DNA from 3 places in the Pseudoduganella lutea genome. Region 1 is predicted to be linked to each of the others. Evidence: predicted binding sites of a transcription regulator. Region 1 holds the regulator's gene; each other region holds the start of a gene.
What was found. Region 1 encodes sigma-54, which starts transcription at its own class of promoters, with help from an activator protein. Its sites were predicted from a motif close to TGGCANGNAANCTGCTTT; they were not measured.

Region 1 (5,664 bases):
CGCAGCGGATGGGCCCAGGCGGGCCAGGCGGGTTCGAAGAAGCGCGCCACCATGTCCTCCGTCACGCCATCGAGCGTCGGCGGGTTCCAGCGCGGCGCATGGTCCTTGTCGATCGCCAGCGCGCGCACGCCTTCGATGATCTCGCCATGCTCGAAGGTGCGGCGCACCAGGTTGCGTTCCATCCGCAGGCAATCGGCAACGCCCATCGTTGCGCCGCGCCGTATCATCTCGAACGTCACGCACATCATCAGCGGCGAGCGGCGCTCCATGGCGGCCAGCGTCTTCTGCGCGAACGGATGATCGTCGCGGCGCAGGGAGGCCACGATGTCGGGTACCGAGGGCTGGGTGAAATGGTCGTCGATCAGCGCGCGGTGCGCCTGCAGCTCGGAAGGACCGGCCTCGTCGCGCAGCGAGCGTCCGAACATGCCCACCGCCTCGCGCAGCCCCGCCCCGGCCGTGGAGCCGACCAGGTCGGCCAGTTGCGGCAGCTCGGCCGCCGGCACATAGTGATCGGCCAGCCGGCAATACATCGCGTCGGCCGCGCCGATCGTCAGCGCCGTCAGCGCCAGGTACACGCCCAGCTTGCCTGGCGCGTGGGACAGGAAATAGCTGCCGCCCACGTCGGGGAACAGGCCGATGTTCACCTCGGGCATTGCCAGCCGCGTGCGGTCGGTCACCACGCGCACGCTGCTGTGCGGCCCGCCCTGGGCGATGCCCATGCCGCCGCCCATCACCACGCCATCCATCAGGGCCACGTAGGGCTTGGGAAAGCAGTACACGAGGTAGTTCAGCGCATACTCCTCGGTAAAGAAATCCTCGATCTGCGCACTGCCGCCTTGCGGCGTCGCTGTACCGGCCGCATGGAAGAAGCGGATGTCGCCACCGGCGCACAGCGCCTTTTCGGTGGTGCTGCGGACGACGACGGCGGCAATGTCGCTGTCGTCGCGCCAGGCCAGCAACGTGCCGGTGATCGTGCGGATCATGTCGAGCGACAGCGAATTCAATGCCTTGGGTCGGTCGAGCGTGATGAAGCCGGTGCCATTGCGCACCTTGGTATGGACGTGGTCGGTCATGGTGTCTCGCATCGTTGTCGTTATTGGCCTCATTCTAGCCATGGATGCGGATCGTGTGGGTGTAAAAGGTGAACTGAAGAGGAACTGAAGGTGAACTGCCGTGAACTGCGGTGAACTGCCGGGATGCGGTGAGGTGCGGACGTAACAAAGGGCGCATTGCGCGCCCTTCTGTTGCAGCAGCCAGCCGGCTGCGACCTGCACCCGGCGTTATGCGGGTGACGCGGGAATCTCGATCTCGCTCAGGTGCTTGATGGTTTCATGATTATGATTTTGCACTTTATCCTTGTGCTTCATGACCTGCCGGTCCAGCTTGTCGATCAGCGAGTCGATGGCCGCATACAGGTCCTGCGCGACGCTTTCGACAAACACGGTCTTGCCCGACATGCGCAGGTTGATTTCCGCCTTCTGCCTTTTTTCTTTCTCGGTGAGATTATCTACACTCAGGATCACACTTACATCGATCAGCTGATCGAAATGCCGTCTAACGCGTTCCAGCTTGTTCTGCACATACTCGCGAATGGCAGGGGTTACGTCGATATGGTGTCCACTGATGGTCAGATTCATACACACACTCCTAAAGAAGATCAATCCAGGTTCGTGCGGCTTCCGCCATCAAAATGCGGCGGCGCAGAGGAACCCATACACTACAGATTGCTTACAAGGACTTGCGGAGGCTGACTGGGGGAATTTTCAATGCTTCGCGATATTTGGCAACAGTGCGTCGCGCAATCACCATGCCTTGTTCACCCAGCATGTCCGCAATCTTACTGTCGGATAAAGGGTTCTTCGGGTCTTCGGCTCCTGTGAATTGCACGATCAGCGCCCGGATCGCAGTCGAGGAAGCTTCCCCACCAGCTTCGGTTGCGACGTGGCTGCCAAAAAAATACTTCAACTCAAACATGCCATGCGGGGTGAGCATATATTTTTGAGTTGTTACCCGAGAGATAGTACTCTCGTGAAGACCCAGTGTATCAGCTATTTCACGCAACACAAGGGGTCTCATTGCCACCGCGCCATGCGAGAAAAAGTTCTTTTGCCGCTCGACGATGGCCTGGGCCACGCGCAGGATCGTGTCAAAGCGCTGGCGCATATTCTTGATCAGCCACTTGGCTTCTTGCAGCTGCGCATTCATCTGCGTTTCGCCCTTGCCCTGTTTGAGCAGGCTGGCATACAGCGCATTCACGCGCAGGCGGGGCATCACGTCATTGTTGAGCGTGACGATCCAGCCATTGCGTCCTTTCCTCACCACGACATCCGGTACGACATAGTCTGACACGTCGGCCGCGAAGGCGGCGCCCGGATGCGGATTGCACTGCCGAATCACCGCTTGCGCTTCGCGCAAGTCTTCATCGTCGCAATCGAGTGCCTTCTTCAGCTTGTTGAAGTCGCGCTGCGCAAACCACTGCAAGTGTTTTTCAACGATGCACAGCGCCATCCGCCGCGTGACCAGCGGCACGCCCGGCATGCGGCGGATCTGCAGCGCCAGGCATTCGGAAGCGTTGCGCGCACCGATGCCGGCCGGATCAAAGCTCTGCAGCAGCTTCAGCGCGGTGCGCAATTCGTCGAACTCGATCTCCAGCTCTTCCGGCATGCGCGCATGGATATCTTCCAGGCTCTCCTCGAGGTAACCGTTATCGTCGAGCGCATCGATGATCAGCTCCACCAGGGCGCGGTCGCGCGGCTCCAGCACCGTCACGCGCATCTGCTCCATCAGGTGTTCGCGCAGGCTGCGATGGCTTGCCTCGAGCTGGGGGCGGCCATCGTCGTCGTCCGGTCCCTTGCCACTGCCCGCACTGCTCCAGTCGGTATCGCCGGCACCGGGGTCGAGGCCTTCGCCTTCGCCGCCCTCGTAGGGCTCCGGTTCCGGGGCGGCCGGCGCATCCTGCGGCGGGCCGCCTTCGGGCGGCGCCTCGCCCGGCGCCTGCGTGGTGTTGATCGCCCCATCGCCCAGCAGGCGCACGGAACGGTCGAGCGGATCGTCGAGCCGCTCGAGCAGCGGATTATCGGTCAGCAGCTGTTCGAGTTCCTGGTGCAGCTCCAGCGTGGACAATTGCAGCAGCCGGATCGACTGCTGCAATTGCGGCGTCAGCGCGAGGTGCTGGGAAGTGCGCAGTTGCAAGGACTGTTTCATGGCTGTTTCATGGCTGCTGGTTCAAGACGGCTGGTTTATGCTCATTATCAGTGGAACAACGCGTGGCGCAACGCGGTCGACGCGGTTACATGCGGAAGTGCTCACCAAGATAGACACGGCGGACGGACTCGTCGGCGATGATGTCATCGGGCCGGCCGGAGGCCAGTACGCTGCCCTGATTGATGATATACGCCCGGTCGCAGATGCCCAGCGTTTCACGTACGTTATGATCCGTGATCAACACACCGATGCTGCGTTCCTTCAGGAAGCGCACGATGCGCTGGATCTCGATCACGGCGATCGGATCCACGCCGGCAAACGGTTCATCCAGCAGCACGAAGCGGGGATTGGTCGCCAGTGCGCGGGCGATCTCCACGCGGCGGCGCTCGCCACCGGACAGCGACAGCGCCGTGTTCTCGCGCAGCTTCTCGATCTGCAAATCGGCCAGCAGCGCATTCAGGCGCTTGTCGATCTCGGCCTTGCCGAGCGCCTTGCCGTCCACCTTCTGGAGCTCCAGCACGGCGCGGATATTTTCTTCCACGGTCAGCTTGCGGAACACCGATGCTTCCTGCGGCAGGTACGACAGGCCGAGGGTGGCGCGCTTGTGGATCGGCAGGCTGGAGATGTCGGTACCGTCGAGATCGATGGTGCCGGCGTCCGACGCCACCAGGCCCACGATCATGTAGAACGACGTGGTCTTGCCGGCACCGTTCGGGCCCAGCAGGCCCACCACTTCGCCGCAGGCCACCTGCAGGGACACGTCATGCACCACCTGGCGCTTGCCATAGCTCTTTTGCAATCCGCGCACGATCAGCGTGCTGCTGCAATCTTGCTGCTCGCGCGCCATCTAGTTCCCCGCTGCCGGCGCGGCCGGCGGTTGCGTGGTGGCGGGAGTCGATGCGGGAGCCGGCGCCGTGCGCTTCGGCTGGATCACCATCGTGCCGCGGCCGGCGCCCGGCTTGTCGGTGCCCGTGCTGGAATTGCGCACGCTGAAGAACTCGCGGCGGCTGTCGTACGAAATGAACTCGCCTTCCACCTCGTCGCTCGGCTTCGTGCCTTCGAGGCGGCGGATCTTGGCCTTCGAATACATCTTCACCAGTTCGGCCTTTTCGTCGTATTCGATGCGGTCCGCTTCGCCTTCCATCCACTGGTCGCCTTCACCGTCGCGCTTCTGGCGGAACGCCACCTTCTTGCCGCCGCCGGTCAGCGTGGCCAGCTGGTAGCCGTCCGGCGTGTAGGTCACCACGGCCTTGTCGGCCTTCATCCGCAGCGTGCCACGCGTGAGCGTCACGTCGCCGGTGAACGTGTAGACCTGCTTCACGTCGTCCGCATCGAGGCGGCCATAGTTGATCTCGGTGGGCTTGTACGAGTCTGCCTTTTCGGCGGCGGCAAAGCCCGCCGCGCCCAGCAGCAGCAGCGCCGACAATATGAGTCTCTTCATCTTCGATTCCTATCTGCGATTCTTGTTTGCTTCACTGCCGCGCACGGGGCGGATACACGATGGTGCCCTGGCCGAGCTGCAACTGGCGCGTGGCATTGTTGGCCTTCATGCCAACGCCGGTGGCGGTCGCGCCGCCACTCTGCATGCGCACCGGCCGGTCCGTTTCCATGCGGTCCTCGTCCGGATAGATCGTCAACAGCTCGGTGGCCAGGTGCATTTCCCGCGCGGCGGGTGACGCTGTCCTGTGGATGTTCACGTTCTTCGTCAGCGTCACGCGCGTATTGTCCTCGTCGACCCGTGCATGCTCGGCGCGGATATCCATCGGCGGCTTGTCGCCGGAAATGCTGCGCACCACGGGCTTGTCGATCTCCGACGAATCGTCGGACGGCCGGTGCGTCAGCTTGTCACCCGAGATGATGTAGCTGGGCTGCCCCGTCTCCGACATGCGCACGAACGAAAAGCGCTCCACGATGTAGTCGGGCTCGTCGACCTTGATGCCGGCTTCCATTTCCCCGCCGGCCCGGTTCATCAGCTCGAGCAGCCAGAACGAGCCCAGCGCGCCGAGCAGCGCGAGGACCATGCCGATCGACAGCCGGTAGCGGTGTGCTGTTCGCTGGTTACGCATCCTGTCTCCCTGTAGACGTCAGCGCTCAGGCCAGGAACTGGGCCATGACACGCTCGTAATTGCCCTGCGCGCGCAGCACGAATTCACAGATTTCGCGCACCGCGCCATGGCCGCCGCGGTGCTGCGTCACGTGGTGCACGCGCGCCAGTACTTCCGGCCGGGCATTCGGCACGGCCACCGCGAAACCGGCGCGCGACAGGATCGGAATGTCGACCACGTCGTCGCCGATGAAGGCCACCTGTTCCTCAGTGAGGTTCAACTGGTCCAGCAGCGCCTTGAACGGCGTGAGCTTGTCATGGCCGCCCTGGTGCACGAACTCGATCGCCAGGTCCCTGGCGCGGGCCGCCACCTGCGGCGAACGGCGCGCACTGATGATACCGGTGAGCACACCGGA
Region 2 (5,664 bases), 150 kb from region 1:
AAGCCCTTCGTGTCGGCCCTGCCGCCCTTCGACGGATCGCCCACCAGGAACACCTGCATCTTGACCACGTCGCCCATCGTGAGGTTCATGCCTTTCAGGATTTCCTCGATCTTCTTCAGTACGCCCACGGTCTGCGTCTTCGTATCGCCATAGGCGGCGATCGTGTCGGGGTTGGCGGACTTGTCGATCATCGGCGGCACCTGGCCGCTGATGAAGTGGATCGTGGCCGACGGCGGGATCGTCACGGCTTGCGCGATCGGGAAATCTGAGCCGGGAATCTTGTGGCGGACGATGTCCTGCGCCGTGGCCGCATTGGTAGCGAAAGTGGTGGCGATGGCGGCGGCCATCAGGAGAACGTTGGCGAAGTGCTGTTTCATGAGTGCTCTCTTTCAGTGTTTGTTGGACAGTTGACCGGCTGAAAACAGCTCGGCCGAAATCTCGGTGCGCAGCGCGGCCACGTCCTTGTCGGACAGGCCCTCGGCCTTGTTGCCCCAGCTGGAGCGGGCATACGTGAGCACGGCGGCGATGTCGCCATCGGTGAGGCTCTGCGAAAAGTCCGGCATGCCGCCGCGGCCTTTCAGCAGCACCGCGGCGGGATCTTTCGCCGGGCCCTGCACGAACGTGTTCCCGGCCAGGGCGGGAAACGCGCCTGGGATACCCTTGCCGGTAGCCATGTGGCAGGCCGCGCAATTTTTCTGGTAGATGGCCTTGCCGTCGGCGGCGGCATGCGACGGCATGGCTGCCACGAAGCCGGCCAGCGCCATCAGGGCGGAAAAATTCCGGCTCATGCCATGGCCCTTTCATGGATGCGCGCCATCTGCTGCCACGCCGATTCGATCGCGCCCGCCTGCCAGCCGGTCAGGTAGGACAGGTGTTCGCCGGCCAGCAGCACGCGCCCCTCGCCTTCGAGCAGCGCCGGGTAGGCATTCTTGCGGCTCTCGTCGTTCCACTCGGCCCAGCCGCCCAGGTTGTACTGCACGCGGTGCCAGGCCACGGAGAAGGCGCTGTCGAACGCATCGCGGTAGGCCGGGAAGATCTTTTCGCCGGCGGCCAGCGCGAACTCGGCGCGCTCTGCCGGGCTCAGGCCGCTCACTTCGATCGCGGCGGTCTGGTAGTTGTAGTAGCCCAGCACCACACCTTTCTTCTTTTGCCAGCTGGTCGAAGGCAGCGAGATCGTGTTGATGCCCTTCATGTCGGTCAGCACGTGGCCGCCATAGATGTGGTCATCCTCTTCCCAGAAGCGGCGCTTCATCTGCAGGCCGATCTTGCCGACGGGCGCATAGGCCACCGACTTGATCGCGGTCTTGAAGCTTTCGGAAAAGTCGGTGTCGACCATGCGCAGCGTGGAGAGCGGCATCGTGCACAGGCAGAAGTCGGCCGTGACCGCGCTTTCCTTGCCCGTCTTCGTATCCTTGAAGGCGACAGTGACATTGTTTTCGCCATGGCGGATCTTCTGCACTTCGGCGTTGTAGCGGATGTGTTTTCCCACGCGTTTTTCAAAGGCCTTCGCGATCGCATCCATGCCGCCCACCGGCTGGAACATGGTGTTCTGCATCGGGTAGTCCTGCACCGCGCTGTACACCTTGCCCACGCCCGATGCGAGCAGGTCGTGGAAGGCCAGCGGATCGGAAAACGCGCCTGGCCCCGGGCTCACGCCGGCCCCCGGATTAACGGAGAAGCCACGGCCGCTGCGGCCCTTGTAGCTGAGGTCTCCCGCTTCCAGGTGACCTTCGTGCTTCAGGTAGTCGAGCAGCGCACGCTGGTCGTCGCTGGAGAGGGTCTTGTCGAGCTGGCGGTCCTGCACGGACTTGGCCAGCAGCTCGGCCACGTGGCCGCGCATGTCGGCCTTGATCTGTGCGGGGCGCAGCCGCTGCTTCGCCAGCGGGCCGCCATTTTCCAGGTAGACGAACGCATGGTCGTTATCGTTGACCATCACTTCGAGCGGTACTTCGAACTGGCGCGTGTAGTGCAGCGTGGACTGATGGTGCAGCGGAATGCGCCACGGACCGTGGTTGATGTAGTGGCCCTTGTCGAACGTGCAGCGCTGCGTTTCGCCGCCCAGCTCCGTCAGCTCGAAACCGCCGCGGGCTGTCTGGCAGCGGCCGCCGGCGAAGCCGCGCGCTTCCAATACCTGCACGCGGTAGCCCAACTTCGCCATCTCGTAGGCGGCCGTCATGCCGGCCAGGCCCGCGCCGAGGATCACCACCGACTTGCCCTTGGCGCTGCCGCTCAGCGCCGGCGGGCCGGACATCGTCGACGCGATGCCCATGCCCCAGGCATTCATCGCGTTCAGCAGCAGCCCTGTGCCGCCCACCGCGGCCGCACGGTACAGGAAATCGCGCCGCGTCAGGGCTTTCGTCAATCCACTCTTCATCGCTGCTCCTTGTTTCGTTGATGAACATGCTTGCACATCGGTATCTAGCAATCGGTATGCCATTGCCTGTTTGGTAAGCACTCTTTTTGACGACACGAATGAAGTGGTTTCGGGGAGGGGACCATCGCCATCGGCCGGTGCGCCAGGCCGGGGAGGATGGCGGTGCCGGCGTCACACATTGTTTGATGCGGGAAATCGCGGCAAAGTCCTTGCGGCATTGCGCAGTGCACCATGGCGACGCACGGGAAATCAGCTGCCGCACGGCACTGCAGCAATGGTTGAGCTCCTGGTACCATGCGCGCCCTCGTCCCTGGCGATCCACGCACGACTTGTACCGCCAGGGACAAGGAACAAGGGACCAGGGACCAGGGCCAGGCAATGACGAGGGCAAAAAAAAAGCGCGCCGGGCGGCGCGCTAAAAATACAACGAGGGTTGAAGGAACTCAGGTGGCGAAGCCGGCGACGATGCGCTCGAAGCTGGCGTACTGGCCAGTGGGCTGCGTGCGGCGTGCCGGGGTTTCGGCGCGCGTGAACGGCTGCGCCGCGGCGGGCCCGCGCAGCACCGGCTGGCAGGCATGGAAACGCATCGGCGCGGCTGGATCGGGCAGGTACACACGGTCGCCCATGTGCTCACCGTGTTCGTCATAGGCCAGGCGAACGACCCAGCGGCCGCGCTGGCGGGCGCGCTCGAACCAGCGCTCGTCCACCGCCTTGGCGCAGGTGTACAGTTGGCCGTCCAGGCTGATGCCTTCCTCGGTCACCAGCGCGTCGTGCAACGGCAGCAGCGCGCAGCGCACCACCTCCTCGGCATACTGCTTGAGCGCCGCGCCCCGTTCGCGCGCGCCCCAGTCCCACAACTGCAGCGGCGCCGGACCATCGCCCGTGCCCTGCAGGTTGTGTTCAAGGATCGCGTCGATGACGAGACGGCGGAACTGGTGGATGTCGAGCGCACCGTCCAGTGGGGCCAGCTCCGCGGACATGGCCGGGGCATCGGCGCGCAGCAGGCCGAAGCGGCGTTCCAGCGCGGCCCGTGCCGGTACCTCGGCCGGGATGCCGGTCAGGCAGCGCACGCCGAAATTGTCCTGCAGCGCGCGACCGCCGTCACCGCCGGCCAGCGCACCGGGCACCAGCAGGCGTTCGGGCAGGTGGCGGCAGGGCCAGTCCTGCGCAGCGATCGGGCGACCATGACGCAAGGCCTGGCGCGGCTTGTCCGCGGCGCAGTTGGCAAGCGCCATCAGCGCATGCCGCCATGCCGGCGCTTCGAGGCTGACGTGAAAGCCCGTGACCATGCCGCTGAACATGTCGCTGACGAGATAGATGACGGGCCGGCCGGCCAGCCGGCGCCGTTCGCCGCCGGCCAGCAACTGCACGTCGGCCCGCACGGCGGCCACCTGGAACGCGGCACCCGGGCGGCCCTCGGCTTCCACCAGTGCGTGCGGCGGCAGCGGCAGCGGGCGTGGCGCGGGGCGCAGGATGCGGCCCTGGTCGAGCCAGTAGCTGAATTGCCCGAAGCTGGGGACCGCGTCGCTGGCGCTGGCCCGCACCACGTGCAGCGTTTCCGGCATCACGCGGCGTTCGCAGAAAAACTCGCGCAGCATCGCCTCGTAGGCGCCGCGCCGTGAGAAGCGCGTGCCGGTATAGGTGGCGGCCGCCACGCGGAATACGCGGCGCATCGGTTCATCGACATTGATGCCCGGCGGCGCGCCGTCGCGACGGGGCCGGCCGCGCTTGATGCCGGCGGTGGACGAGCGTGTCTTGCCGCGCGCGCCGCTGTTCGAGTAATCCGGCAGCAGCGCATTGGGCGTCTGCCCGCGCTGCCAGTAGCGGCGCAGGTAGCGGTAGATGGTGGGATGAGACACGCCGTGGCGCGCCGTGTATTCGGCGATCATCTGGCCGCGCCGGCGCGGTTCGTAGATGCCGGGTTCGTCGCCGGTCAGCGCCGCCACGATGGCCCAGGCCCGCTCGCGCAGGGCGAGGTGGCCCGGCTTGATGGTTTCCTGGTCGGCCACCACGAGCCACGGGTCGTCGGCCAGGCGGCACGCGCGGCCCGCGGCCAGGTCCGATTCCAGTTCCGCCATCCGTGCCTGCTCCACGTCGCAGCCCTTGCCATCCATGTCGAACAGCCAGGCCAGCGTGCGTGCGGGATCGATCCACAGCACGCGCAACGTGCGCCGGCGCGGTGCGGCGTATTGGAGTAAATCGTTTCGCAGTAAGGTATGCAACATCCGCCCTCCCTGGTCAAGAGAAGTAAATACGGATGTCTATGCAATTACCGGGCCAGCCTGATGACTGGCGATTGGAAGCATTTCAGCCCTGAAATGCACGCCATGCGGTGCAGCAGCGCACCGCATGGCCTTCTTGTGGTGCATGCACGGCACCGCGGCCGTGCATGGCCTCCCCGCCGGCTGGCAGGTCAGCGCTTGGCTTTGGGCTTGGCGGCCTTGGCGGCGGGCTTCTTCGGTGGCGTGTGCTTGGTCGACAGCGGCGGCATCGCATCGGCCTTGCTGATCTTCAGCTGCTGGCCGCCGACCCACACCTTGCCCAGGTGCTTGAAGATCTCGTCCGGCATACCGTCCGGCATTTCCAGCACCGTGTGGTCTTCGAAGATCTCGATGCGGCCGATGTAGCGCGCTTCCAGCCCGCTTTCATTGGCGATCGCGCCAACGATGTTCGATGGCGTGGCCTCGTGCTGGCTGCCCACTTCGATCCGGTACGCACGCATGGCCAGGCCATCCTGCGCCCGCTCGCGCTTCTTCTTCTTCGGGGTTTCGTCCTCGCTGACGGCATCGGCCACCACGGCATCCAGGCCTTTCGGTGCCACGGGCCGTTCCTCGCGCGGGGCTTTCGGCGCCACCGGCCGTTCCTCGCGCTCCACTTTGGCTTTTGGCGCGGGTTTCGCTGCCGGGGCGGCAGCCTGGGCAGCCGGTTCGCCGTCGCGGCGGATGCGCATCGGCCGGCCTGCCACGCGCACCTGGGTCAGCGTGTCCAGCACGTCCGGCGCCAGGTCGGCGGGCATGTCGAGCACCGTGTAGTCCTCGAAAATCTCGATGCGGCCGATGAATTTCGAGTCGACGCCGCCTTCGTTGGCAATCGCGCCAACGATATTGCCCGGCTTGACGCCATCCTCGTAGCCCACTTCGATGCGGTACGTGGCCATGCCCGGCTCGGGTTCGCGGGCAATGCGCTCCTTTTTCGGGTAAGCCGGGCGTTCGCCGCGTTCCGGGCGTTCGAACCGTTCGCCGCGATCGCCGCGATCGCCGCGATCGCCACGATCGGCGCGTGGTGCGCGT
Region 3 (5,664 bases), 830 kb from region 1:
ATGAGGCTTTACCGGCGGCCAGCCCGAGGATTGGCCGCTTTTCCTTTTCCTTCTTGCGTTCTTCCACCGGCAGCGCGCCGCGCGGCGCGAACGGGTCGACATCGTATTCCGTCTCGCGTTCTTCCGGCATCACCCACGGCAGCGTGGCCAGCGGCAGGCGCAGGCCGATCGGCGAGTCGCCCTCGATCAGGTACAGGTGCTCGCGGCGGATCGGCCACGGCGACGTTTGCCAGACGGTGCCGATCGTGGCTGGATCATAATCCTTGGGCTTCAGCGGCAGCACATAGCCGGCCACCTCGCCCAGGCCCCGTTCGAGCAGGCGCGCCAGGCGGCGACGTTCTTCCGGCGCTGCGAGGTCGGCATCCAGCGGGTCGATGTTGCGGGGCAGCGCTTCTTCGCGGCGGGCCTGCACCAGCACGTCTTCGTAGGCCGGGATGGCGCTGTTGGCGGGCAGGGCGAGCGATTTCACGAGTTCGGCGGTGAAGCGGCCGGCATCGTCAGGGCCATAGCCGTCGTCGAGGTGTTCGTCCGAGAACAGCGTGGCGTCGAGCCACATCGGCTGGCCGTCGATGCGCCAGTAGATGTTCAGGGCCCAGCGCGGCAGCGGTTCGCCCGGGTACCACTTGCCCTGGCCGTAGTGCAGCATGCCGCCCGGCGCAAAGTGGTTTTTCAGCCGGTGCATCAGGTTGCCGGCCAGCTCACGCTTTTTATCCCCGTGGGCCAGGGTGTTCCATTCGGGGCCGTCCATGTCGTCGATCGACACGAACGTGGGTTCGCCGCCCTGGGTCAGGCGCACGTCCTGGCTTTTCAGGTCGGCATCGACCTGCTGTCCGAGGCGGTCGATCTTGTGCCAGTCCGCTTCGCTGTAGGGTTTTGTTACGCGCGGGTCTTCGTGGATGCGCGTGACCGTCATCTCGTGGAAGAACGTGACCTCGGCCTTGTCCGTATAACCCGAGACCGGCGCGGCGGACGAGGGCAGCGCCGTGCAGGCCAGCGGGATGTGGCCTTCGCTGGCCAGCATGCCGGATGTGGGATCGAGGCCGATCCAGCCGGCGCCGGGCACATACACTTCCGTCCACGCGTGGAGGTCGGTGAAGTCCACGTCGGTACCGCTGGGGCCATCGAGCGCTTCCTGGTCGGCGCGCAGCTGGATCAGGTAGCCGGACACGAACCTTGCCGCCAGGCCCATCTCGCGCAGGATCTGCACAAGCAGCCAGCCGGTGTCGCGGCACGACCCGGAGCGCTTCTGCAGCGTTTCGTCGGGCGCCTGCACGCCGGGTTCCATGCGCAGCAGGTAGGCGATATCGCGCTGCAGGCGCTGGTTGACGGCCACCAGGAAATCGTTGGTGCCCATCGGGTGCGCCAGCAGGTCGCGCCGCGCCGCCGTTACCCATTCGAGCACCAGCGGACTGGCCGGTTCCGTTTGCAGGTAGGCGCTCAGTTCGGCCGTCAATTGCGGCGGGTAGGCGAAGGGGAAAGTTTCAGCGTACTTCTCGACGAAGAAATCGAACGGGTTAATGACCGTCATGTCGGCCACCAGGTCGACCGTGAATTCCAGCGTGTCCGATTTTTCGGGGAAGACAAAGCGGCCGATGTAGTTGCCGTAGGGGTCCTGCTGCCAGTTGATGAAGTGCTCCTGCGGCGCCACCGTCAGCGAGTACGACAGGATCGGGGTGCGGGCGTGCGGCGCGGGGCGCAGGCGCACTTCGTGCGGCGACAGGCCGACGGGTCGGTCATAGCGGTAACTGGTCTTGTGGTGCAGCGCGATACGGATAGCCATGCGGGACTGCCTTTCGAAATGGGCGCGATATGAGGTGATGAAGCATGATTCGTACCTGCAATAAATGCAATCGAATCAGGCGAGAGGTAATCGTTGGCAGCAGAGTTCAGGGGTCTGTCCCCGGTAAGTGTTGGCCATTAGTGTGGTTGTTGACGGTTCAAGGGGACTGACCCCGGTTTTTTGGCCGAGTGCCCAGAACGCTGGCAAAAACCGGGGTCAGTCCCCTCGGTACGCCGGTGGCAAGCGCGCGAGTTGACACTTACCGGGGACAGACCCCAGCGGCTCGACCGCCATTTGCGACATCTTCCTTACATGCTTTGCGACCGTCCTAGTCCTGGCACGTTTCTTGTTAGCACTTGTGCTACGAGGAGGAATTCGATGCCGAACTTTTACGACGAAATGTATTCCACCGAAGCCACCGTGCGCCCGCACTACCACGCGTTCGCGGAGTGGCTGGCGCAGCAGCCGGCCGGCCTGATCGAGCAGAAACGGCTGGAGGCCGAACTGATCTTCCAGCGCGTGGGCATCACGTTCGCCGTCTATGGCGACACGGCCGGCAAGGAACGGCTGATCCCGTTCGATATCATCCCGCGAGTCATTCACGCCGCTGAATGGGCGCAGTTGCAGGCGGGCCTGGTGCAGCGGGTCACGGCGCTGAACCGTTTCCTGCACGACGTGTACCACGGCCAGGAGATCCTCAAGGCGGGCATCATCCCGGCCGAACAGGTCATGAACAATGCCCAATACCGGCCGGCCATGCAGGGCGTGGACGTGCCGGCCAATATCTATGCGCATATCGCCGGTGTCGACATCGTGCGGGCCGGCGAGGGCGAGTTCTATGTGCTTGAAGATAACCTGCGGGTGCCGTCGGGCGTTTCCTACATGCTGGAAAACCGCAAGATGATGATGCGGCTGTTCCCCGCGCTCTTCGCCAGCAACCAGGTGGCGCCGGTAGACCACTATCCCGACCTGCTGCTCGATAACCTGCGCACCGTGGCGCCGCACGATAGCGCCAATCCCACCGTGGTCGTGCTCACGCCCGGCCAGCACAATTCGGCCTATTTCGAGCATGCGTTCCTGGCCCAGCAGATGGGCGTGTCGCTGGTGCAGGGGCAGGACCTGTTCGTGAAGAACGAGACCGTGTACATGCGCACCACGCAAGGCGCGCGGCGGGTCGATGTCATCTACCGCCGCATCGACGACGACTACCTCGATCCGCGCGCGTTCCGCGCCGAGTCGAAGCTGGGCGTGCCCGGCCTGCTCGATGCGGTGCGTGCCGGCAGGGTGGGGCTGGCCAATGCCATCGGCACCGGCGTGGCCGACGACAAGTCGATCTACCCGTTCGTGCCCGACATGATCGAGTTCTATCTGGGCGAAAAGCCGATCCTCAACAATGTGCCGACTTACCAGTGCCGGAAGAAGGACGACCTGGCCTACACGCTGGCGAACCTGCCCGAGCTGGTGGTGAAGGAAGTGCACGGCGCCGGCGGCTACGGCATGCTGGTAGGCCCGGCATCGACGCATACCGAGATCGAGGCATTCCGCGAGCGCCTGGTGGCCAACCCGGCAGGCTACATCGCCCAGCCCACGCTGGCGCTGTCGGCCTGCCCGACCTATGTCGACTCGGGCATCGCGCCGCGCCACATCGACCTGCGCCCGTTCGTCTTGTCGGGCAAGACGGTGACGATGGTGCCGGGCGGGCTCACCCGCGTGGCGCTGCAGGAAGGCTCACTGGTGGTCAATTCGTCGCAGGGCGGCGGCACCAAGGACACGTGGATACTGGAGAACTAATATGCTGAGCCGCACCGCAGATCATCTGTTCTGGATGGCCCGTTATACCGAACGGGCGGAAAACACGGCCCGCATGCTCGACGTGCGCGTGCAGTATTCGCTGATGCCGCAATCGGCGCTTGCCGCCCAGCAGGGCTGGCGCACGATGCTCGGCGTGTCGGAGCTGGAACGGCAGTTCGACGCCAAGTACAGCGCGCTGACGCAAAAGGAAGTCATCGACTTCATGGTGCGCGATCCGGACAATCCCTCGTCGATCGCCAGCTGCCTGGCGGGCGCGCGCGAGAATGCCCGGGCCGTGCGCGGCACGCTCACCACCGAAGTGTGGGAGACGGAAAACACCACGTGGATCGAGCTGCAGCAGCACCTGCGCAACCGCACATTCGAGCACCAGCCCGGCCAGTTCCTCGAGTGGGTCAAGCACCGCTCGCACCTGTCGCGCGGTGTCACGCTCGGCACCATGTTCCAGGATGGCGCGTTCAACTTCATCCGCCTCGGCACGTTCCTGGAGCGGGCCGACAACACGGCGCGCATCCTCGACGTGAAATTCCGCTTCCTTGATTCCGACGCGATCAAGGCGGGCCCGCAGGGCGAGTTCTATTACCTGGCGGCGCTGCTGCGCTCCGTGTCCGCGTTCGAGACCTACCGCAAGGTGTACCGCGATGCGATCACGCCGGCGCGCGTGGCCGCGCTGCTGATCCTGGAAGAGAAGATGCCGCGCTCACTGGTGGCCTGCATGGCCGCCGTGGTGTCGAACCTGCGGGAGATCCGCAACGACGTGTCGTATGATACCGAGGAGCTGGCCGGGAACCTGTACGACCAGCTGCGCCATGCCGTGATCGACGACATCCTGGAAGAAGGGCTGCATGACTTCCTGACGGTCTTCCTGGCGTCGATCGAACAGGTGGGCAATGGCATCAGCAGCGATTTCCTCGTGCCGGCGGCGGCCGAGGACGATGCGTGAAGCGACGCGAGGCAGCGGGGCGCCATGCCGGCGCATGACACCATCATGCACCGCAAAATGGCGCAGCGCACCAATATGGCAATAATTACAACTATCGCGCCAACTTGGTGCGTTCATGCGTGAAGCAGAAAGCAGGCGTTCGATGTTGCTGCGCACCCGATGCAACCTGAGTTTCATCGTCGCCGACGCGACGCCGTTCATCTTGATGCTGCGCCCGCGCAGCGACGCCAGGCAATGGGTGGCGCACCAGAGCTATAACCTGGCCCCCGGCGTGCCGGCGGCGGAATTCACGGATTCCTACGGCAACCTGTGCCAGCGCCTGGTCGCGCCGCCCGGCCCATTCTCGGTCTACACCTCGGCCGACGTGACGACTCCCGCCATGATCGACGTGGCGCCCGGCGCCCCGTTTATCGAAGTGCAGCACCTGCCGGACGATGTGCTGACGTACCTGCTGCCCAGCCGCTACTGCGAATCCGAGCTGTTCAACGAAATGGCTACCGAGATCGTCGCCGGCGTCGCGCCGGGGTATGACCAGGTGGCCTGCATCACCGACTGGATCCGGCGCGAGGTGCGCTTCAATCCGGCATCGCCCTACAGCCACATGGCGGCGACCGACGTGAACGAACGCCGCGAAGGCGTGTGCCGCGACCTGGCGCACCTGGGCATCGCCCTGTGCCGCAGCCTCTCCATTCCAACCCGCATGGTGGCCGGCTACCTGCATGGCCTCGTGCCGATGGACCTGCACGCATGGTTCGAGGCCTTCGTGGGCGGGCGCTGGTACACGTTCGATCCCACGCAGGACGCCCCGCGCGGTGGCCGCGTGACGGTGGCCGTGGGCCACGATGCCGCGAACGTGGCGATCTTCAGCCAGTTCGGGCCGCCATTGGTGGGCAACGAGATGCAGGTGACGGTGGAACTGCTGGACGGGGCGCCCTGAAGCGCGAAGGGACTTAGTGCACCGGGGCGTTGCCCGATGCCACGTCGACCAGCATGGCCAGCGACGCCGGCTTCGTCAAGTGCAGGTCGAAGCCGGCGGCGGCGGTGCGTTCCCGGGCGGCGCTATCGCCCCAGGCGGTCAGCGCCACGATCGTCGTTGCACCGAACGCGCCATCCGCGCGCAGCCTTCTCGCCA

Region 2: a site for sigma-54 is predicted at 2,419-2,436, ahead of EWM63_RS09815 (flavin monoamine oxidase family protein). Genes of this name have one in related genera too.
Region 3: a site for sigma-54 is predicted at 2,116-2,133, ahead of EWM63_RS06995 (circularly permuted type 2 ATP-grasp protein). Genes of this name have one in related genera too.

The regions. Positions count from the first base shown of each region.
Region 1 covers NZ_CP035913.1:2,479,682-2,485,345, forward strand. Annotated here, with positions in the region: gene EWM63_RS10485 (enoyl-CoA hydratase/isomerase family protein) at 1-1,073, opposite strand, end outside; gene hpf (ribosome hibernation-promoting factor, HPF/YfiA family) at 1,281-1,637, opposite strand; gene EWM63_RS10495 (RNA polymerase factor sigma-54) at 1,729-3,204, opposite strand; gene lptB (LPS export ABC transporter ATP-binding protein) at 3,290-4,051, opposite strand; gene lptA (lipopolysaccharide transport periplasmic protein LptA) at 4,052-4,645, opposite strand; gene lptC (LPS export ABC transporter periplasmic protein LptC) at 4,677-5,270, opposite strand; gene EWM63_RS10515 (KdsC family phosphatase) at 5,296-5,664, opposite strand, start outside.
Region 2 covers NZ_CP035913.1:2,327,446-2,333,109, forward strand. Annotated here, with positions in the region: gene EWM63_RS09805 (RidA family protein) at 1-377, opposite strand, end outside; gene EWM63_RS09810 (c-type cytochrome) at 390-788, opposite strand; gene EWM63_RS09815 (flavin monoamine oxidase family protein) at 785-2,374, opposite strand; gene EWM63_RS09820 (TnsB C-terminal domain-containing protein) at 2,818-4,599, opposite strand; gene EWM63_RS09825 (DEAD/DEAH box helicase) at 4,788-5,664, opposite strand, start outside.
Region 3 covers NZ_CP035913.1:1,646,886-1,652,549, reverse strand. Annotated here, with positions in the region: gene EWM63_RS07000 (transglutaminase family protein) at 1-1,780, opposite strand, end outside; gene EWM63_RS06995 (circularly permuted type 2 ATP-grasp protein) at 2,159-3,571, shown strand; gene EWM63_RS06990 (alpha-E domain-containing protein) at 3,573-4,532, shown strand; gene EWM63_RS06985 (transglutaminase domain-containing protein) at 4,648-5,469, shown strand; gene EWM63_RS06980 (response regulator) at 5,483-5,664, opposite strand, start outside.